DNA from 4 places in the [Ruminococcus] lactaris ATCC 29176 genome. Region 1 is predicted to be linked to each of the others. Evidence: predicted binding sites of a transcription regulator. Region 1 holds the regulator's gene; each other region holds the start of a gene.
The links. The regulator Rex, encoded in region 1, represses fermentation and respiration genes when NADH is low (regulators of the CRP and FNR family bind a similar motif). The targets are predictions, from matches to a motif close to ATTGTTAANTANTTAACAAT.

Region 2: fucO (lactaldehyde reductase) is a predicted target of Rex. The motif match lies at 4,300-4,319, and genes of this name have one in related genera.
Region 3: NQ541_RS02105 (aminoglycoside phosphotransferase family protein) is a predicted target of Rex. The motif match lies at 1,810-1,829, and genes of this name have one in related genera.
Region 4: NQ541_RS05800 (acyl-CoA carboxylase subunit beta) is a predicted target of Rex. The motif match lies at 3,797-3,816, and genes of this name have one in related genera.

The regions. Positions count from the first base shown of each region.
Region 1 is NZ_CP102292.1:1,408,787-1,414,381, reverse strand. It holds gene abc-f (ribosomal protection-like ABC-F family protein) at 744-2,681, opposite strand; gene NQ541_RS06695 (redox-sensing transcriptional repressor Rex) at 2,862-3,503, shown strand; gene NQ541_RS06690 (bifunctional ADP-dependent NAD(P)H-hydrate dehydratase/NAD(P)H-hydrate epimerase) at 3,579-5,078, shown strand; gene alr (alanine racemase) at 5,079-5,595, shown strand, end outside.
Region 2 is NZ_CP102292.1:504,968-510,562, reverse strand. It holds gene trpD (anthranilate phosphoribosyltransferase) at 1-491, opposite strand, end outside; gene NQ541_RS02525 (anthranilate synthase component II) at 519-1,091, opposite strand; gene trpE (anthranilate synthase component I) at 1,088-2,584, opposite strand; gene fucO (lactaldehyde reductase) at 3,097-4,242, opposite strand; gene NQ541_RS02510 (TetR/AcrR family transcriptional regulator C-terminal domain-containing protein) at 5,375-5,595, opposite strand, start outside.
Region 3 is NZ_CP102292.1:416,602-422,196, forward strand. It holds gene adhE (bifunctional acetaldehyde-CoA/alcohol dehydrogenase) at 1-1,596, shown strand, start outside; gene NQ541_RS02105 (aminoglycoside phosphotransferase family protein) at 1,968-2,723, shown strand; gene NQ541_RS02110 (cell wall hydrolase) at 2,928-4,022, opposite strand; gene NQ541_RS02115 (Cof-type HAD-IIB family hydrolase) at 4,403-5,245, shown strand; gene NQ541_RS02120 (undecaprenyl-diphosphate phosphatase) at 5,239-5,595, shown strand, end outside.
Region 4 is NZ_CP102292.1:1,235,227-1,240,821, forward strand. It holds gene NQ541_RS05785 (sodium ion-translocating decarboxylase subunit beta) at 1-1,062, opposite strand, end outside; gene NQ541_RS05790 (biotin/lipoyl-containing protein) at 1,087-1,443, opposite strand; gene NQ541_RS05795 (OadG family transporter subunit) at 1,460-2,239, opposite strand; gene NQ541_RS05800 (acyl-CoA carboxylase subunit beta) at 2,254-3,693, opposite strand; gene NQ541_RS05805 (2-isopropylmalate synthase) at 4,776-5,595, opposite strand, start outside.

The DNA.
Region 1 (5,595 bases):
CCTGCTAATGCACCTGCTCAGGAATACCCTGCTTTCCGCTGGTAGTCACAGTAAGAAGTTTTTTTCTGACTCCACAGCGTAGTCACTCAACAATGCAAATTTAAAAAGAATAGAAAAAAGCCGGATGGCTATTGACTAAGATACTCGATCGTAAAGATGTCGGGGGCAAAAGCCCCCGACTTTGATGCCTACGGATTGCTCCGTGCTACGCACTTCCACAATCCTACCCAATATTCGCATATCGTGGGATTATCATCCCACTTTTATGCTCATATCGGGGCGGAGCCTAAGGTCTTTCACCCACCTATGAGCAAGCTCATGTGGGCTTAGACCTTTTGACCCTGGCATCTCGTAAATATTGTATTTACTATTTGATGGAGCATTTATCTTCGTCGATAGCCATCCGGCTCTTTATTTCTTATTGGAATTTCGTCTTTGTTGGGAGAAAATGTTCTGGTATGAGGGAAAATTTTCTGATTTGAAAAGCCTAATATCCACCCTTGCTGTTGCGTGAGCAGTGCATTGACAAGGAGCGTTCCGAAGACACTTTGCCCAACTTGTTAAGGAACGTAAACAGGAGTGCCTCTGCACGAGTGTTTCCACATTCCTGTTACAAGTTGTCAACGGGCTGAGGTAAAGCGGGTCCTGCACTGCGATGCAACAGCAAGGGCGGATATGGACGCTCTTCTGTCAAAAAGCCTTCCTGATACCGAATCATTTTCACCCCAACAAATACAAATTTATTACACGTCCTCCGCCAACTCTTCCCACCGCTCGTACAAGGCTTCCAGCTTTTCCTCATTTTCAGCCCGCTCGGTAGAAAGTTTCTGACATTCGATGGAGTTGGAGTAAATTTCTTCTTTTGTCAGTTCTTCATCGATTACGGTATTTCGTTCTTCCAGCTTTGCAATTTCTTCTTCTGTCTTTTTCAGATCGTTTTTGCGTTTCCGCTCTTTTGCCTGCTGCTCTTTCTGCTCCTGCCAGCTCAATTTGGATTCTGTCTGATTGTCGGAAGAAGATTCCGAGGGAGCAATACCGGCAGATACGGCAGGGGCAGATGCGTATGCCCGGGTCAGTTCTTCTTTCTTTTCAAGATAGTAGTCATAGTTTCCGATATAATTTACAAAAGTCTGATTGACAAGCTCCAAAATGCGGGAACAGGTCTGATTAATAAAATACCGGTCATGGGAGACATAAAGAACCGTTCCGCTGTAGTTGTTCAGGGCTTCTTCCAGGATTTCCTTGGAGGTAATATCCAGATGGTTGGTAGGTTCATCGAGAATCAGGAAATTTGCCTCGGACAGCATCAGCTTTGCGAGGGATACACGTCCTTTTTCGCCACCGCTGAGTGTACGGATTTGTTTAAAGACTTCCTCCCCGGTAAACTGAAATGCAGCAAGTGTATTGCGGATCTGCGTATGAGTCAGGGATGGGTAGTCATCGGAAATTTCATCGAAAATCGTCTTTTCATCATGAAGGACGTGATGTTCCTGATCGTAATATCCGATTTTGACTTTTGATCCAAGCGTGAAAGATCCCTCGTCTGCAGAGACTACTTGGTTGATAATTTTTAACAGGGTAGTTTTTCCTGTACCATTATCACCAATGATGGCAACGTGTTCCCCGCGATGGATCTCAAAGCTGATATCCTGAAAAAGTTGCTGGCTGTCAAAGCGTTTGGACAGATGTTCAACTGTCAGGACGTCCGATCCGCTGATACAGGACGGCTCAAGAGAAAAGTGCATTTCGCGGACGCTTTCAACGGGCTTTTCAACAGGAGTGATACGGTCCAACATTTTTTCCCGGCTTTCAGCCCGCTTGATGGATTTCTCCCGGTTGAAAGAACGAAGTTTCTCGATGACTGCCTGCTGATGCTTTATTTCACGCTGCTGGTTCATGTATTCTTTCAGGCGGGCATCACGGATCTGTTGCTTTTTCGCTGCATAGGCTTTGTAGTTTCCCATATACATACGAATATGAGCCTGATCGACCTCAATGACTTTTGTTACGACACGGTTCAGAAAATACCGGTCATGGGAAACAATCAATACGGCTCCTGAATAATTTAAAAGATACGTTTCCAACCATGCAATGGAACTAAGATCCAGATGGTTGGTCGGCTCGTCCAGTAAGAGGATATCAGGGCTTGTCAGAAGCAGTTTTCCAAGAGAGACTCGTGTCTTCTGACCTCCTGAGAGGGTATCGGTCTGCTTGGAAAAATCATCCTCTGTAAATCCAAGCCCCTTCAGGACACCAGTGATTTCACTTTCACAGGCATAGCCATTTTTGGCCTCATATTCAGACTGAAGCCGGTTGTATGTATCCAGCCGGTTTTTCAGATCTTCCCCGGTTAAGGATTTCAGTTCCTGCTCGATGGAACGAAGCTGGGCTTCCATTGCAAAGATATCGGCTTTTGCACTTTTTACTTCCTCATAGATTGTATTGCCGGATGTCAGATCCTGACGCTGTGCAAGATAACCGAGAGTCTTCCCTTTGGCAAGAATAACATCGCCACCGTCCAGGGGTTCCTCCCCGATGATCATTTTCAGAATCGTAGATTTCCCGGCACCATTGATCCCGACAAGAGCTGCCTTCTCCCGGTCTTCAATATGAAAAGAACCGTCGCAGACAATGGTATGTTCGCCGAATGCTTTATTCAGATTGTGACAGGCTAAAATCATAATCAATAAACTCCTTATATCATAGTTCTTATTTTAAAATGGCTCTTCATTATTATAAAACTCCAAGTATCTATTATATCGAAAATAGCCGAAAATACAAGAAGTAGGAAAGTAAAGTTTGACAGAAGTTTAACTATTCTATATAATGTTGGGTAGATTATGATGTGGAGGGCAATGGAAGTGGAACAAAGAAAAATATCACGTGCCGTAATTTCCAGGCTTCCAAGATATTATAGATATTTGGGAGACCTGCTTGAAGCGGGTGTAGAGAGGATCTCATCCAATGACCTGAGTAAAAAGATGCAGGTAACAGCATCCCAGATCCGGCAGGATCTGAACAATTTCGGTGGATTTGGACAGCAGGGATATGGATATAATGTAAAGTACCTTTATACGGAGATTGGAAAGATACTGGGACTGGATAAGGATCATAACTTTATTATTATCGGTGCCGGTAATCTTGGACAGGCACTGGCAAATTATGCATCATTTGAACGGAATGGATTTATTTTAAAAAGTTTATTTGATGTGAATCCGCGTCTTGAGGGAGTGACGATCCGGGGAATCCCTGTCAGAATGCTGGATGAACTGGAAGGATACCTGCAGGAAAATGATATTGAGATTGCAGCTCTTACACTTCCCAAGTCAAAAGCGGAGGAAGTAGCGGATGTCCTGGTAGCGAATGGGATCAAGGCCATTTGGAATTTTGCACATACGGATCTTACACTTCCCAAGGATGTCATTGTGGAGAGTGTACATCTTGCTGACAGTCTGATGAAATTGTCTTATAATATCAGCCAGCACAATGAAATTCAAAAATAGCAGAGGACTGCTGCGGGTATGGTCATAGCTGGACCGGTCCGCAGCAGTTTGTCTTTAAAAGAAAGGGGACTGCTCATGAGATATTTACCGGACGGAGAACAGATGAAGAAAGCAGATCAGTATACGATCCAGCAGATCGGTGTACCTTCTGTGGTTCTTATGGAGAGGGCAGCATTAAAAATTGTTGAAGTACTGGAAGAAAAGAAAAAGGATTTAAGGCGACCACTGATCGTATGCGGCAGTGGAAATAATGGCGGAGATGGATTTGCTGTGGCAAGACTTCTGGCTGAAAAGGGCTGCCATGTGGATGTGCTTTTTACGGGAAGAGAAAGCTCTATGACGGAAGAATGCAGATTGCAGGCTCAGATCGACAAAAATCTCGGGATTAATTTGTTTACAGAAATCCCCGAGAAAGAGTATACTGTGATCATTGATGCAATTTTTGGCGTTGGTCTGTGCAGAGAAGTTGCAGGACACTACAGAGATGTGATCGGATGGATGAACCGGCAGACGGCACAGAAGGTTGCAGTGGATATTCCATCAGGAATCTGTTCTGCTACAGGAAAGGTGCTTGGTATTGCATTTCAGGCGGAACTGACAGTATCTATGGCATGTCAGAAGCGTGGCTGTGCTTTGTATCCGGGACAGATCTGTGCGGGAGAGGTTGTTCCGGTAACGATCGGGATTGATCCCGAGTACTTTTTTGAACAGAAAAGTGTCTGCATGACCTATGATAAAAAGGAGCTGGGAAATCTGCTGCCGGAAAGAAAAGAGGATTCGCATAAGGGCAGTTTTGGCAGAGTCCTTATGATCACCGGCAGTCCGGGAATGGCAGGAGCAGCTTATCTTTCAGCTACAGCAGCGTATACGGTTGGTGCCGGACTTGTCCAGATCTATACAGCAGAAGAGAACAGGCAGGTACTTCAGGGACTTCTTCCAGAGGCGATCATTTCCTGCTATAGAGAGTATGATGAAGAGAAACTGGATCAACTGATCGGGTGGGCAGATGTCATCTGTATCGGCTGTGGATTAGGACAAAGCAGTAGATCAGAAAAGATTTTGCTGCATACAATAGAGAAAGCAAAGTGTTCCTGCGTGATTGATGCAGATGGACTGAACCTTCTTGCAGGAAGGAAAGATCTGTATAAAAAACTTGGGAAAAATATGATCCTCACCCCTCATATGAAAGAAATGTCCCGGCTGACAGGAATCTCTGTATCAGAAATTGTAGAACGGCGGTTTGAAGTACTTCACCGGTTTACCGAGGAATCCCCGTGTATCTGTGTCTTAAAAGACAGCAGGACGATAGTTGCCCAGAAAGACAGGCAGAACTTCCTTAATCTGGCAGGCAATGCAGCCATGGCAAAAGGCGGTTCGGGAGATGTGCTTGCGGGTGTGATCACCGGACTTCTCGCACAGGGAATGGATGGATTTCAAAGTGCAGTGACAGGCGTTTTTCTGCATGCCTGTGGTGGAGATGAGGCAAGGGATAAAAAAGGTGGTTACAGTGTTCTCGCAAGGGATCTGATCCATGGAATACAGGTAGCGATGAAGAAAGCAAAGGAGTGTAACTAAATGAAGAAATACAGCAGAGTTTGTGCATATATCGATTTGGATGCCATTGCATATAATATGGAGCAGATGAAAAAGCGGATTGGCGAAGACGGAAAACTGATCGCAGTCATCAAGACCGACGGATATGGTCATGGGGCAGTTCCGCTGGCGAAAATGTTTGAAGAGATGCCATATATCTGGGGCTATGCTGTTGCATGTATGGGAGAGGCGGGTGTCCTGCGTGAACAGGGGATCAAAAAGCCGATTCTGGTACTGGGATGTGTCTTCCCGGACGAATACGAGGAGATGGTAGAAAAAGAGATTCGTGCTGCGGTTTATACTGAAGAAATGGCACGGGGAATGTCAGAGGCTGCACAAAGACTTGGAAAGACTGCGTATTTTCATATTAAGATTGATACCGGAATGGGAAGGATCGGATTCCCGGTAACGGAAGAAAGTGCATCTTCCATTGAACGGATCAGCAGGCTTCCGAATGTGCAGACAGAGGCAATGTTTACGCATTTTGCAAAAGCCGACG
Region 2 (5,595 bases), 900 kb from region 1:
ATCGGTCCGACATATTTCATTGCGATATGATAATTCTGTGCGAACAAGAAACAAATCTGTATCTTATTCAATAATTCTGTGCTTTTCTCCGGTGGAACATCAATTTTAACGCCCAATGCTTCAAGTACATCTGCTGCACCGGACTTTGAAGATGCTGCACGATTTCCATGCTTTGCTACTGGGATTCCTGCTGCCGCAATAACCATGGAAGAGGTCGTTGAAATGTTAAAGGAATTGGATCCGTCTCCACCTGTTCCTACAATTTCAAGTACATCCATATCATGAAGCAGTTTGATGCAGTGTGCCCGCATACCGGATGCTGATGCTGTAATCTCATCGATCGTTTCACCTTTCATGGAAAGAGCTGTCAGATATGCGGATTTCTGTACATCTGTCGCTTTCCCCTCCATGATCTCATTCATGACCTGCTCTGCTTCTGCATATGTCAGATCTTCTTTTTTGGCCAGTTTGATAATTGCTTCTTTAATCATTTTCTGCTCCTCCTGTGTCTGCATAATTTACTGCTTTTCTATAAAGTTTTTTATCATCGTAAATCCTTTCGGTGTCATAACTGACTCCGGGTGAAACTGTACACCATAGATTGGATATTTTTCATGCTCCATTGCCATCACTTCTCCGTCTTTGCTTCTTGCAGTCACCTTAAGTTCTTTCGGAAGTGTATCTTCTTCCACTGCAAGGGAGTGATAGCGTGCCACCTGCACCGGCTTTTCAAGTCCTCGGAATAAAAGACTGTCTGTATCCACATCCTCAAGGAGTGACGTTTTTCCATGCATCAGATGCTTTGCATATCCTACGGTTGCTCCAAATGCTTCTGCGATTGCCTGATGTCCCAGGCACACTCCGAGAATCGGGATCTTTCCTTTTAATTCCCGGATCACATGGATACATTCTCCCGCCTCAGACGGTTTTCCCGGACCTGGCGAGATTACAATCTTATCCGGATTCATTTTCAGGATTTCTTCTGAAGTGATCTCATCATTTCGCACAACCTTTACATCCGGTTCAATTTCTGCAATAAACTGATACAGGTTATATACAAAACTGTCATAATTATCAATTAAAAGTATCATTCCAGACCTCCTTCTGCAATCTTAATTGCCTGCAATACTGCTCCTGCCTTGTTCAGACATTCCTGAAATTCATTTTCCGGAATACTGTCCGCTACGATTCCTGCACCGGACTGTACCCGGACACTTCCATTTTTCTTATATGCCAGACGGATGGAAATACAGGTATCTACATTTCCGGCAAAATCAAGATATCCGACTGCTCCTCCATAAATTCCTCTTTTTTCCTTTTCCAGTTCTGCGATAATCTCGCATGCCCGGATTTTTGGTGCTCCTGAAAGAGTTCCGGCAGGAAGAATCGCATCCACTACATCAAGAGCATCTTTTTCCTCACTGATCGTTCCGGTTACAGTAGAACCTATATGCATAACATGGGAAAATCTCTGGATTTCCATATATTTATCTACTTTAACACTTCCCGGCCGGCTGATCTTTCCGACATCATTTCTTCCCAGATCTACAAGCATGTTATGTTCTGCCAGTTCTTTTTCATCTGCCAGCAGTTCTCGTTCCAGCCTCTGATCTTCCTCCTCCGTCTTTCCACGGGGTCTTGTTCCTGCCAGCGGGAAGGTGCAGACCGTTCCATTTTCAAGCTTCGCAAGCGTTTCCGGCGAAGCTCCTGCCACTTCGATATCGTCACTTGAGAAGTAGAACATATAAGGTGACGGATTCGATGTCCGCAGTACCCGGTAAGTATCAAAAAGACTTCCTTTTGCCTTTGCCGTAAGTGGATTAGAAAGAACCACCTGGAAAATATCACCTTCCCGGATATATTCTTTTGCTTTTTCCACCATTCTGCAATACTCTGCTTTTTCTGCTCCCGGCTGAAATTCTTCTTCCAGTTTCAACGGTTTAAATACTGCCTTTGCACCACTGCGGATCAGTCGCTCCATTTCTTCCAGTTCTCTTTGTGCATTTTCGTAATTTTCTTCCAGGTCTCCATCCAGCCGGACTCCGGTGATCAGGATCAGCTTCTGTCTGTAGTTATCAAAGACGATAACCCTGTCAAATAACATCAGATCCGCATCCCGGAAATCATTTTCTGACGCTCCATTTAAAATCGGTTTCAGTGATGGTTCCCCATATTTGATGTAATCATATGAAAAATATCCCACCAGACCACCTGTATATGGCGGTAATCCGGGAACAACCGGGCTTTTATAGTCTTTTAAAATCTCCCGGAGAATTTTCCCCGGATGATCCGTCTGGACTTCTCTTTTTATCTTCTCATCCTCTTCATTTCCTTCAAGGATGACTACTTTTCCATCCATACACGTAATTTCCATTGTCGGTGCATAGCCCAGGAAGGAATACCTTCCCCACTGTTGTCGGTCCTCCGCACTTTCCAGCAGATAGCAGTGTCTGCTGGCCGCCCGAAGGGTTCTCATAACGCTGATCGGTGTAAATGCATCAGCATAGAGTTCTCTGCTGACCGGAACTCTTTTATATTTTCCTGATGCAGCATAATTTTGAATCATTTCCAGTGTCTCATTCATCTGTAGTCCTCCTTTTATGTCGAAATTTTATTCCGGCAGGGACAAAATAAAAAAGTCCCTGACAGAATATTTCTACTCTGTCAAGGACGGTAAGTCTAATTTATTTCCGCGGTGCCACCTTGATTCATGGAATTTTCCATGCACTTTGCGAGATACAATCATATCTCCGGCAACTGACGTATGCCTCCACGTCACAGAATACTCAGAATTATAAATCAATATCCAATCTGAAATTTTGCAGACCTCTTTTATAAATTCCTTTGACTGTACCCTCAGCGGTCCATTTGGCAGACTGCGTTTCAATCCGGCTCTCAGCCTCCCGGACTCTCTGTATGTGCACGACTACTTTGATCTCCGCTTCAACGGTTTATTTTTCTTAAATTTGGTGACATTTTACTACTTTAGTGCGGTGATGTCAAGATATATTTTCAATTACTTACGAAATAACCTACGAAATCAGTTCCTTTTGTACTGAAACTCTATTTTCCTATATCTCCTGAAGTTATCTTGAATTACATCAGCTTTCTGAACAGATCTTTCAGATCTTCAACGCTCGCATCTTTCGGGTTACCCGGTGCACATGCATCTGCGTGAGCTGACTCTGCAAGGAACTGCAGATCTTCTTCTTTTAATGCTTCAAGCTTTGTCGGGATTCCAACATCTACAGAAAGTTTCTGAACTGCATCTACTGCGGCTTTTCTGTATTCTTCCACAGACATTTCATCAACGCCCTTTACTCCCATGGCTCTTGCGATCTCACGGTATTTTTCACCTGTGCAGTCAGCATTATATTCCATAACGATCGGAAGCATCATAGCACATGCAACACCATGTGGAGTATCATAAACTGCTCCTAATGTATGGGCCATAGAATGTGCGATTCCAAGACCTACATTGGAGAATCCCATTCCTGCGATGTACTGTCCAAGAGCCATTCCCTCACGACCTTCTTTTTCATTGGCAACAGCACTTCTTAAAGACCTGGAAATAATCTCGATTGCTTTCAAATGGAACATATCAGTCATCTCCCAGGCTGCCTTTGTTGTATATCCTTCGATTGCGTGAGTCAGGGCATCCATTCCGGTAGATGCTGTCAGTCCTTTTGGCATAGAAGACATCATTTCCGGGTCAACCACTGCGATTACCGGCATATCATGTGAATCTACACATACAAATTTTCTCTTTTTCTCTACGTCTGTAATAACGTAATTGATCGTTACTTCTGCTGCTGTACCGGCTGTTGTTGGAACTGCAATAATCGGAACGCAAGGGTTCTTTGTCGGTGCAACACCTTCCAGACTTCTTACATCTTCAAATTCCGGATTTGCAATAATGATACCAATTGCCTTGGCTGTATCCATGGATGATCCTCCACCGATTGCAATAATATAATCTGCTTCTGCATCTTTAAATGCCTGAACGCCATGCTGCACATTCTCGATGGTCGGGTTTGCTTTAATATCAGAATAAATTTCATAAGCAAGTCCTGAATGATCAAGGACATCTGTCACTTTTCCTGTCACTCCAAATTTAATCAGATCTGGATCAGAACATACAAATGCTTTTTTGAATGCTCTTGCCTTTGCTTCATTTGCGATTTCCTGAATCGCACCTGCTCCATGATAAGATGTCTCATTTAACATAATTCTGTTAGCCATTGTAATCATTCTCCTTTTTTCAACAGATTCTTCCGGCAGACTATCCTGTCCGGTTTTTATGTCTTTATTTTAACAATTTGTTTTTCAAAATGGAAGTTACAATTTAGTATATCTGTAACATTTTCACAATTTTTTTACACTTTTCACTTTTTCTTTATACTATGTGAACGATAAATTTGTAGTTGTTGGGGTGATACGCTTGTAAATCAGAAAGCTTCTTTGTGGCGAAGCGGACGCGGAAATCAGAGATATTCCTTCGCAGTGCAGGCCCGCTTTACCTCAGCCCGTTGACCGTTTGTAACTCGAAAGTGGAAATCTTCGTGCAATGGCACTCGATTTACTTTCTCTAACAAACGCTGCAAAGTGTCTTCGGAACGCTCCTGCTAATGCACCTGCTCAGGAACACCCTGCTTTCCGCTGACCATCTCAATAAGAAGTTATACCGACTCCACAGCGTATTCATTCACCAATGCAAATTTAAAAAGGATAGAAAAAGCCAGATGGCTATTGACTAAGATATTCGATCGTAAATATTAGACAGTAGATATTGTATTTACTAGATGCCAGGGTCAAAAGGTCTAAGCCCACATGAGCTTGCTCATAGGTGGGTGAAAGACCTTAGGACCCGCCCCGATATGAGCATAAAAGTGGGATGATAATCCCACGATATGCGAATATTCGGTAGGATTGTGGGAGTGCGTAGCACGGAGCAATCCGTAGGCATCAAAGTCGGGGGCTTTTGACCCCGACATCTTTACTATTGGACAGATCATTTATCTTAGTTGATAGCCATCCGGCTCTTTATTTCTTATTGGAATTTCGTCTTTGTTGGAAGAAAATGTTCTGGCATGAGGGAAAATTTTCTGATTTGAAAAGCCTAATATCCGCCCTTGCTGTTGCGTGAGCAGTGCATTGACAAGGAGCGTTCCGAAGACACTTTGCCCAACTTGTTAAGGAACGTAAACAGGAGTGCCTCTGCACGAGTGTTTCCACGTTCCTGTTACAAGTTGTCAACGGGCTGAGGTAAAGCGGGTCCTGCACTGCGATGCAACAAACAAGTGTGGATATGGACGCTCTTCTGTCAGAAACACTTCCTGCTGTCGCGATATTTTCACCCCAACAACTACAAATTTCACAACATCTCCAGCTCCCGAAATACTTTTGCCAATTCTTCCGGCATGGACTGTGCCAGTGCATGTGCAAGATTTTCCGGACTTTCTTTCATCTCTCCCAAAACCCATTGTACCGTCATATAAATTGACCCCTGACAATACATTTCTAATTGAAATTGCAGATGCTCCGACATGGTTTTTCCTGATTTTTCTTCAATCTGATTTTTATAAAATTCCCTGA
Region 3 (5,595 bases), 990 kb from region 1:
GCACATGAAAAATTATCTCCGGTACTTGGTATGTATAAAGCTAAGACATTTGATGAGGCACTTGAGAAAGCAGCTCAGCTTGTAGCAGACGGTGGATACGGACATACATCATCTCTTTATGTTCATCCGGCTGAGACAGAGAAGATCGCTAAGCATGCAGCAGCAATGAAGACTTGCCGTGTTCTGATCAATACACCTTCTTCTCACGGTGGAATCGGAGATCTTTACAACTTCAAGATGGCTCCGTCTCTGACACTTGGATGCGGTTCTTGGGGTGGAAACTCAGTTTCCGAGAACGTAGGAGTGAAACATCTTCTTAATATCAAGACAGTAGCTGAGAGGAGAGAGAATATGCTGTGGTTCAGAACACCTGAAAAGGTATACTTTAAGAAAGGTTCTATGCCGGTTGCACTGGATGAACTTGGTACAGTAATGCACAAGAAGAAAGCATTCATCGTAACAGACTCTTTCCTGTACAAGAATGGATATGTAGCTCCGATCGAAAAGAAACTGGACGAGATGGGAATCCAGCATACATGCTTCTTTGAGGTTGCTCCAGACCCGACACTTCAGTGTGCTCGTAAGGGTGTTGATCAGATGAGACAGTTCGAGCCAGATACAATCATCGCTCTTGGTGGTGGATCTGCAATGGACGCTGGTAAGATCATGTGGATCATGTATGAGCATCCAGAAGCAAACTTTGAAGATATGGCTATGGACTTCATGGACATCCGTAAGAGAGTATTTACATTCCCTAAGATGGGAGAGAAAGCTTACTTCGTAGCTATCCCAACATCTTCAGGAACAGGTTCTGAGGTAACACCATTCGCAATCATCACAGACGCTGACACAGGTGTTAAATGGCCAATCGCTGACTACGCTCTGCTTCCAAACATGGCAATCGTAGACGTAGACAACATGATGACACAGCCGAAAGGACTGACAAGTGCTTCAGGTATCGACGTTATGACACATGCAATCGAGGCATATGTATCTATTATGGCTACAGATTACACAGATGGTCTTGCTATGAAGGCTGTTAAGCTTGTATTCGAGAACCTTCCATCTGCATACGAGAACGGAGCAAACGATCCGAAGGCTCGTGAAGAAATGGCAAACGCTTCCTGTATGGCTGGTATGGCATTCGCAAATGCATTCCTTGGTGTTAACCACTCTATGGCTCATAAGCTTGGTGCTTTCCACCACCTGCCACACGGTGTTGCTAACGCAGTAATCCTGACAGAGGTTATGAGATACAACGCAGCAGAAGTTCCGACAAAGATGGGAACATTCTCACAGTATCAGTACCCACATGCACTTGCAAGATACGCAGAACTCGGACGTTTCGCAGGATGCACAGGTAAAGATGATAAAGAAGTATTTGAGAACTTCATCGCAAAACTTGAAGAACTTAAAGAAATCATCGGAATCAAGAAGACAATCAAAGATTACGGTATTGATGAGAAGTACTTCCTTGATACACTGGATGAGATGTCAGAGCAGGCATTCAACGATCAGTGTACAGGTGCTAACCCAAGATACCCACTCATTCAGGAGATTAAAGATCTGTATCTGAAGTGCTACTATGGAAAATAAGATGACGTCAGACGTCATTAGCACATTCCAAAAGAACTGTCAGAATTGAATAGAATGAATTAAATCCCGCAACGGTATATCCAGCAGAAAATGCAAGATATACCGTTGTTTTTGTTATTGGCTATACAAAAAGATACACAGTGGCTCTTTTGGCAGTAATAAGAAAAATCCAATATGTCTGCAGTTTGTATAAAGGTAAAACAATAATAATGATATGTTAAAAAAATAACAATATAAAAGAGAAGAAAAAAATCGTTAAAAACTGCACAAAGTTGTCCTGGAGGGGTTACATTTTAAAAATTTATAGGTTATAATGTGGTCATCAAAAGGAAAGCAGCAAAAAGCTGACGAACAACAAGGAGGGCTACATCATGAAATTAGAAGAAAAAAATATCATCGTAAAGCGTCCATATAAGACAGTATATAAGTGTGACGACAGTATCGTAAAAGTATTTGCAGAGACTCATCCAAAGTCAGATGTATTTAATGAGGCATTGAATACAGCACGTGTGGAAGAGGCAGGACTGGATATTCCAAAGGTAAAAGAAGTATCCCAGATCGATGGTAAATGGGCAATCGTGATTGAATATAAAGAAGGCAAGACACTGGAAGAAATGATGGAATCCGATAAGAAGAATCTTGCAAAATATATGGATGATTTTGTAGCATTGCAGCTCGAAGTACAGAGCAAGCACTCTCCGTTGCTGAAGGGCATGAAAGATAAACTGGCACGTCAGATTAACGGACTGAAAGACCTGGATGCTACAACCCGTTATGAACTGATGACACGTCTTGAGAGTATGCCGAAGCATAATAAGATCTGCCACGGTGATTTCAATCCGAGTAACGTAATCGTAGGAAAGAATGGAAAGATGACAGTTGTTGACTGGGCACATGCTACACAGGGAAATGCAAGTGCAGATGCAGCGATGACTTATCTCTTATTTGCATTGAAAGATCAGGAAGTTGCAGATCTGTATCTTAATACATTCTGCAAGAAGAGTGATACAGCAAAGCAGTATGTACAGCAGTGGCTCCCAATCGTAGCGGCAGCACAGCTTTCAAAAGATAATGAACTGGAAAAAGATTTCCTTATGAAATGGATCGACGTTATAGATTATCAGTAGAATCAGATTGTTGAGATTGGACCAGAAAGGTCAGCTCAGAAAGCAGAGATCACTGAGATTACTGAGATCAGATGATTGAAATAGAATTATTTTTGTCATTACATTTTATCCTTCTAAAAAAGAACCGGGATTTGAACCGCTCCTGAAAGTCAGACCTGAGGTCTAACGATTGGGAGTCGGGACTGATTCCGGTTCTTTTATTTATTACCAGCTTGTAAAGAAGACATTGTCACCAATAACGACACCGGATCTGCTGGTAGATGGTGCGTAAAGGAAAAAGTAACAATCCGATACGGCTGCCAGTCTTGAACCATTGATGGCATCCTGGGCAACCTGTCTGGAAAGAGTGCCAGGGCCCTGGGAAAGTACACGCTTCAGGCTGCCTGTCCATACCGGTGCAAACTGTCCGTTTGCATAGACAACACCGGAAATACTGTTCGGGAAACGACTGCTTTCCACACGGTTCATGATCACGGTTGCAACTGCGAGCATGGATTCATAATTATAATGAGCCTCACATTGGATAATCGCTGCAAGTAAAGTAAGATCATCCGCAGAAACCGTCGTACCATCGGTCGTAATCGTACCGCCGCCGGTACCGTCTACCTGTCCGGCATTGTCCTTTTTAGCTGCTGCCTCTGCAGCAGCTCTCTGGCGTGCTTCTTCAGCGAGACGTGCTGCCTCTTCCTCTTTTGCCTTTTTCAGTTTGGCATTGACAGTGTCCAGGTCGGTAGAAGTAGCCACTGCTTTTGCCTGAAGCTCTGTCTGCTTGGATTTTAACTGTTCACTCAGAGACTGCATGGAAGCCTGCTGGTTTTCCAGATCTTCCTTCTGATCTGCGATCTCCTGGTGGATATCCTGAAGCTGGGTCAGAGCCTGACGGTCGTAATCACTGAGATTTTCAATAAAATCAGCTTTGTTCAGAAAGTCAGTCATATTTTTGGCTGAAAAAAGCATCTCCAGAAGTGATGCATTCCCGTTCTCATACATATATTTGATACGGGTCTTCATATCTTCATACTGCTTATTCTCTTTTTCCTCGGCATCAAGCAGATCGTCCTGCGTCTTGTCTATACTGCTGTTGAGGATCTCAATCTGCATCTCAGTATCAGAAATCTGGTTGCTCAAATCCAGAATATCCTGGTTGATCCCTGCAAGTTCATTTTCAAGGGCGGAGGTTTGGCTTTCCAGACTCTCAATACTGTCTGTGGCATGAACCGGAAGAACAGAAAGAGTTAATGCAAAGGTGCAAAGGAGAGCAGCTCCCGTAAGCATCCTGCGATTTTTGTAGATTTCCATAATCTCGAATCCTTTCTATATAACGACATTTAATGATGTCGGGGGCAAAAGCCCCCGACTTTGATGCCTACGGATTGCTCCGTGCTACGAACTCCCACAATCCTACCCAATATTCGCATATCGTGGGATTATCATCCCACTTTTATGCTCATATCGGGGCGGGTTCTAAGGTCTTTCACCCACCTATGAGCAAGCTCATGTGGGCTTAGACCTTTTGACCCTGGCATCATTTAATTTGTCGAGTACCTATTATACAATAAATTGCGTTATAAGGCAAACTCTGTTAGAATTATTTTAGAAATAATTTACAAGATATACTTAATATATTTAAAAGTTTCGTAATAAATAGAGTTATAATAAATCAGGAGGAGCAGAAAAGCATGCAAAAGATTAAGATGATCGGACTTGATCTGGATGGTACATTATTGAATGATAAAAAGGAGCTGACACCTTATACAAGGCAGGTGATGGAAGAGGCAATCCGTCAGGGCGTTACAGTTCTTGTTGCAACAGGACGCCCGTGGATGGGAGTGCCGGAGTTCCTGAAAAGTTTTCCGGGAATGGATTATGCACTGACATCGAATGGAGCAAGGATTGTCCGTACGCAGGATGGGAGCGTTCTTATGGAGCAGCTTCTGAGTCGGGATAAGGCGAAAAAGATATTGGAAATCTGTGCGAAATATGATACCCTACAAGAGGTATATTTTGATGGTCAGGGATATGCGGAGGCAGAAAAGATGCTTCATGTGGAACGGTATCATCATAATCCGAATATGTGGGAATATATAAGAACAACCCGTATTCCGACAGAGGATATTTTTGGTCTGGTCGATCGGGAATCCCGCAGTCTGGATAAAGTGCAGGCGTTGTTCGCTGATCTGGATGAACGGGCAAGGGCATGGAAAGAACTGGAGACACTGGAAGAAGTGGAGATTGTCGGTTCATTAAAATATAATATAGAAGTAAATGCAGCCGGAGTGAACAAGGGAAGCGGTCTGGTGGAACTGGGGAAGAGGCTCGGGATTGAAAGAGAAGAGATCATGGCGTTTGGTGATGGCGATAATGATGAGCCGATGCTGAGGGAAGCCGGTTTTGGAGTGGCGATGGCGAATGCCGAAGAGAAAGTAAAGGCAACGGCAGATTATATTACAGGAAGTAATGAAGAAGATGGAGTAGCGAAGGCAATCGAACGGTTTGTACTAGAAGGAGGAGAAGTATGTTAGAGGCATTAAAAGTAATTATTCTTGGTATTGTGCAGGGAATCACGGAGTGGCTCCCGATCAGCAGTACCGGGCATCTGATCCTGGTGGAAGAACTGATTAAGCTCCAGCAGAATGATGCATTCAAAAATATGTTCAATGTAGTGATCCAGTTTGGATCGATCATGGCAGTAGTGGTGATTTATTTCCATAAGCTGAATCCATTTTCACCAACGAAGACGCAGAAGCAAAAGATGATGACGATCCAGTTGTGGATCAAAGTGATTATCGGAACGCTCCCGGCAATGATCGTGGGACTGTTATTGAATGACTGGATAGAGGCAAAGATGAGCAATGCGTATGTGGTTGCATTT
Region 4 (5,595 bases), 170 kb from region 1:
CAGGAAGTTTGTAGGATCTGCCTCAGCACCAACTTTCTGGGATACACGTGCTGCCATAGGAACCGCAGATACACCTGCAGAACCGATCAACGGATTTACTTTTCCCTTAGTAATCCAGCACATCAGTTTACCGAACAGTACACCTGCCGCAGTACCGAATGCAAATGCTATGAGACCGAGGATAACGATCTTGATCGTATCAAGGTTCAGGAATGCTTCCGCACTTGTTGTAGCACCTACAGACGTACCAAGAAGGATAACTACGATATACATCAGAGCATTAGAAGCTGTCTCTGTCAACTGTCTTACTACGCCACACTCTTTGAACAGGTTACCAAGCATCAGCATACCAACCAGTGGAGCTGTTGTAGGAAGGATCACGCAGACAACGATCGTAACAATGATCGGGAACAGGATTCTCTCCAGTTTGGAAACCGGACGAAGCTGATCCATTTTGATCTTTCTTTCCTTCTCTGTTGTAAGAAGTTTCATGATCGGTGGCTGGATGATCGGCACAAGTGACATATAAGAATATGCCGCTACAGCGATTGGTCCCATGATAGCTGTCTGCTGCAGTTTACCTGCAAGGAAGATAGATGTCGGACCATCTGCACCTCCGATAATAGAGATAGCTGCTGCTGCCTTGTCGGAAAATCCAAGAGCCATCGCTCCAAGATAAGCGGCAAAGATACCAAACTGTGCTGCTGCTCCGAGAAGAAAACTCTTCGGATTCGCAATCAGCGGACCAAAGTCTGTCATAGCTCCGACTCCGAGGAAAATCAGAGAAGGAAGGATCGACCACTCGTCAAGCTGATAAAAGTAATACAGAAGTCCACCTGTACCGTTTGCTGCATCTTCAGCATGAAGCATAATATCCGGATAGATATTTACAAGCAACATACCAAAGGCAATCGGAACAAGAAGCAATGGCTCAAAGCCATGGTGGATTGCCAGATAGAGAAACACGCAGGCAACAGCGATCATGATCAGGTTACCAAAAGTCAGATTCATGAACGCGGTCTGATCTACGAGGTTTCCCAGCGTATTTGAAATATATTCCATTTGTAAAACCTCCTGGTTCAGTAACTAGTTTAATGTAGCGAGTACGGCTCCTGATTCAACAGCATCACCTACTGCAACATCAATGCTGGCAATAGTTCCTGCTTCCGGGGCAACAACCGGGATCTCCATCTTCATGGCCTCGATCACGATTACAGTATCTCCAGCCTGTACACTCTGACCAACGGATGTAGGAATCTGGAATACTTTTCCGGCTGCACCGGCTTTTACCTGGATACTTCCTGCACCTGCTGCCGGAGCTGCTTTTGGAGCAACAGCCTTAGGAGCTGCAACTGGTGCTGCTGTCTGAACTGCACCTGCACCATTTTCTTCAACTGTTACATCATATACATTTCCGTTTACTGTAATTGTATAATTCTTCATTTTCATATCCTCCTGATTAATTCCATTTATTTGATTTTCTTCTCTTGATAGAACGAACTACAAAACCATCTGTAGAAGTTCCTTCTGAAGCTGCGATTGCTGCTGCAATAACTGCTGCAAGTTCGCCGTCATCCGTACCTGCTGCCTGTGGTGCAGATACTGCAGGTGCCGGAGCTGCCTGTACAGGTGTTTCCTTCTTCTCTTCTGCAGCTTTTCCTTTACCGGAAAGCTTCTTCTGAAGCTTCGGAATGAATCCAAGCAGATAGATAATAAATGAAATGAAAATCAATACAACAAATACAGTTCCCATTCCAAGGATTGTATTTAATCCGGCTTTTTTAAGGATTTCTCCTGTTGTATAATGTGCGGATACTGTCATGCTCTCCATATCGCTCTTCTCATTGAATGTGAAAGCAATCTCAGCATCTCTGTCCTCAAATTTACCTTCGGATGAAAGTGTTGCACCATCATGGCTGACTTTCATTGTCCAGTCACCATGCTCAATATAAGCGCCACATTCTTCCTGAGAAGCCTTCCAGCTTTCGATCATAGTCAGGAAATCCGATCCATCGATCGGTAACTGTGCCTGTAAAAGAGTAATATCAAGATTCAGATCTCTCAGATTCTCGTAATAATCCATATCTTCTTCAGACATAGAACTGAATGCACTGATGATTGTATCTGCATACTGCTCCATTGTCGTCTGATCATACTCTGTCGTCTCAGACTTACCACATCCCGTAAAGCTAAGGACGAGAATGAGGATAAGTCCTAATAAACTGATTTTTTTCTTCACTTCGCCTCACCTCACTAAACCGTACCGTGCTTTTTGTCCGGACGATTCTCTCTTTTTGTGAACAGCATTTCAAATGCACCGATCACATATTTTCTGGTGTCTGCAGGTTCGATGATGGCATCAACATATCCTCTGGCTGCTGCTGCGTTCGGACTGGACTGCAGTTCTTTATATTTTGCTGCTTTTGCACTCTGAGTATCTGCATCAGCATCTGGATACATAATCTGTGCTGCAAGTTTTGCATCCATCATACCGATCTCTGCTGTCGGCCATGCATATACAAGATCAGCACCAACTGATTTGCTGTTCATTGCTACATAAGCACTTCCAAATGCTTTTCCTACGATCACATTTACTTTCGGAACAGTCGCATTTGCAAATGCATAAGTCAGTCTGGCAACAGCCTTGGCCATGTTCTTCTCAGACTCTACAGTTGCAGCAAAGCCTGCTACATTTGTCAGCGTCAGAACCGGGATAGAGAATGCATCACAGAAATTAACGAAATCTGCTGCTTTGGCACATCCGTCAACAGTAAGTCCAGCATCAAATTCAGCCTCTGTCTCAGCATCAGCTCCGTATACTTTGGAACGGTTGGCAACGACACCTACAGTCTGTCCATTCAGACGGATAAAGCCTGTAACCATCTCTTTTGCATAATCTTTCTTTGTCTCTACAAGAACGCCATTATCAGCAATCTGTGCAAGTGCGATTGCTGTATCTTCTGATGCATTTGCGATATCAGCACATACACGGTTCAGATCATCTGTACATTCTTCATAAGACATATCGTCTTCATAATTGGCAGGAATCATGCATACAAGTGAACGAATCTGTCCGAGAATCTCTGCCTCTGTACCGATACCATCTACAAGACCAGCCGTCTTGCTCTGATAAGCGGCACTGGCTGTATTACATCTGGAAATTTCATTTCCTTCCAGTGCATTCGGAGAATTAACAAATAATTTTCCATCGTTTTCTTCCATAAATGTGAAGTCTGCAAGACCCGGCACGATTGCAAGTCCGCCTCCGCACATACCGAAAATAGCTGTTACCTGCGGAATCACTCCGGATGCGAGTGCCTGTTTCTGATAAAGACTTCCAAATGCCTCAAGTGCATCTGTTGCTTCCTGAAGTCTTAATCCGGCACAATCGATCAGACCGATAACAGGTGCTCCCATCTTCATTGCCATATCATAGATCCGTGCGATCTTTTTCGCATGCATCTCTCCGATAGCTCCGCCGAGAACATCAGCATCCTGACTATATACATAGACAAGATTACCATCGATCACTCCGTATCCGGTAATAACACCGTCTGAAGGAGCCGCCTTCTCCTGCATATTGAAATCGGTACTTCTTGCTGTAACAGCACCACCAATTTCAACAAAGCTTCCCTCATCAAGCAATGTGGCAATACGTCTGCTTGCTGAGTTTCCTGTTGCATTGTAGCTCATATTTTAGCCCTCCATAGTTATAAAATATTTAAAATAAACCAAAATTTCTGCCTATTCTAGTATATACTAGCGTTCCCCAAATTTCAATTCTAAATTTGCGGAAACTGACAATTTTTTCACATAGAAAATTTGTATTTGTTGGGGTGATACGCTTAGAAGACATACAAATTCTTGGTGGCGAAGCGGACGCGGAAAGCAGAGATATTCCCTCGCGGTGCAGGCCCGCTTTACCTCAGCCCGTTGACCGTTTGTAACTCGAAAGTGGAAATCTTCGTGCAATGGCACTCGATTTACTTTCTCTAACAAACGCTGCAAAGTGTCTTCGGAACGCTCCCTGCTAATGCACCTGCTCAGGAACACCCTGCTTTCCGCTGACCATCTCGATAAGAAGTTTTTTAGCTCCGCAGCGTATCCATCCAACAATACAAATTTAAAAAAGATAGAAAAAGCCGGATGGTTATTGAGTAAGATATTCGATCGTAAAGATGTCGGGGGCAAAAGCCCCCGACTTTGATGCCTACGGATTGCTCCGTGCTACGCACTCCCACAATCCTACCCAATATTCGCATATCGTGGGATTATCATCCCACGATATGCGAATATCGGGGCGGGTCCTAAGGTCTTTCACCCACCTATGAACAAGCTCATGTGGGCTTAGACCTTTTGCCCCTGGCATCTCGTAAATATTAGATAGTAGATATTGTATTTACTATTTGACAAATCATTTATCTTAGTCGATAACCTTCCGGCTTTCTACTTCTTATTGAAATTTCGTATTGTTGAGAGAAAATGTCCCGGTGCAAGGAACGCTTTCTGATTTGAAAAGCCTAATATCCGCACTTGCTGTTGCGTGAGCAGTGCATTGACAGGGAGCGTTCCGAAGACACTTTGCCCAACTTGTTAAGGAACGTAAACAGGAGTGCCACTGCACGACTGTTTCCACGTTTCTGTTACAAGTTGTCAACGGGCTGAGGTAAAGCGGGTCCTGCACTGCGATGCAGCAACAAGTGCGGATATGGACGCTCTTCTGTCAAAAAACTCCTTGCTGCCTGTATATTTTCTCTTCAACAACTACAAATTTATTAATGTCTGTTCCGATACTGAACCGGCGTGATATTGTACATCTTCTTAAAGATCCGGTTAAAATGTTCTACATTCTGATATCCGACAGATTCTGCGATGCTTTCTACAGTAGCACTGCTGCTCTTGAGCATTGCACGTGCCTTTTTCATTCTGACCTGCTTAAGAATATCCCCGAAAGTCAGTCCGGATTTCTCTTTAATATATTTAGAGAGATACGGTTTGGAAAGGAAAAACTTTTCTGAAAGGTCATCCAAAGTCACATCTTTATAATTTGCGTAGATGTAGTTGGTGATTTCTAAAAGTCTTTCATCTTTGCAGGACTGGGATTCGGCAATTTCCGGCAATTTATTTACGGCGACTACCAGAGCCTGGATGGATGCTTTAATAATGTCGGCATCAATTCCGACTCCCCAGTATTTCTTTTTATTACAGATAACACCAACGTAAGCAACTGCACGGGAAGAAGATCCTTTTGTAAGAGAATGTTCTTCATAAAAAGCAAGTTCGTAACTGATGCCAAAGTAATGCTTGATCGCATTGCTTACTGCATCCAGGCGTCCGTTTCCAACACCTGTGATCTTGTGGTTATTGTCATTCTGATGGATCGTTGCTTCTGCTACGATACCATCTTCCTGCTTAAAGTGGCATTCGTCCACACTGAAGATTGGTTTTGCACTGATATAATGATCCTCAAAAATACGATATACAACATCCGGTGTCAGTTCCTGATGAGCCTTGTCAGAAACATCTTTTACCATGTATCCGACTTCTTCTCTCATCTTCTCCGGCAGGCTGATACCAAAGCTCTGCTTCAGAATA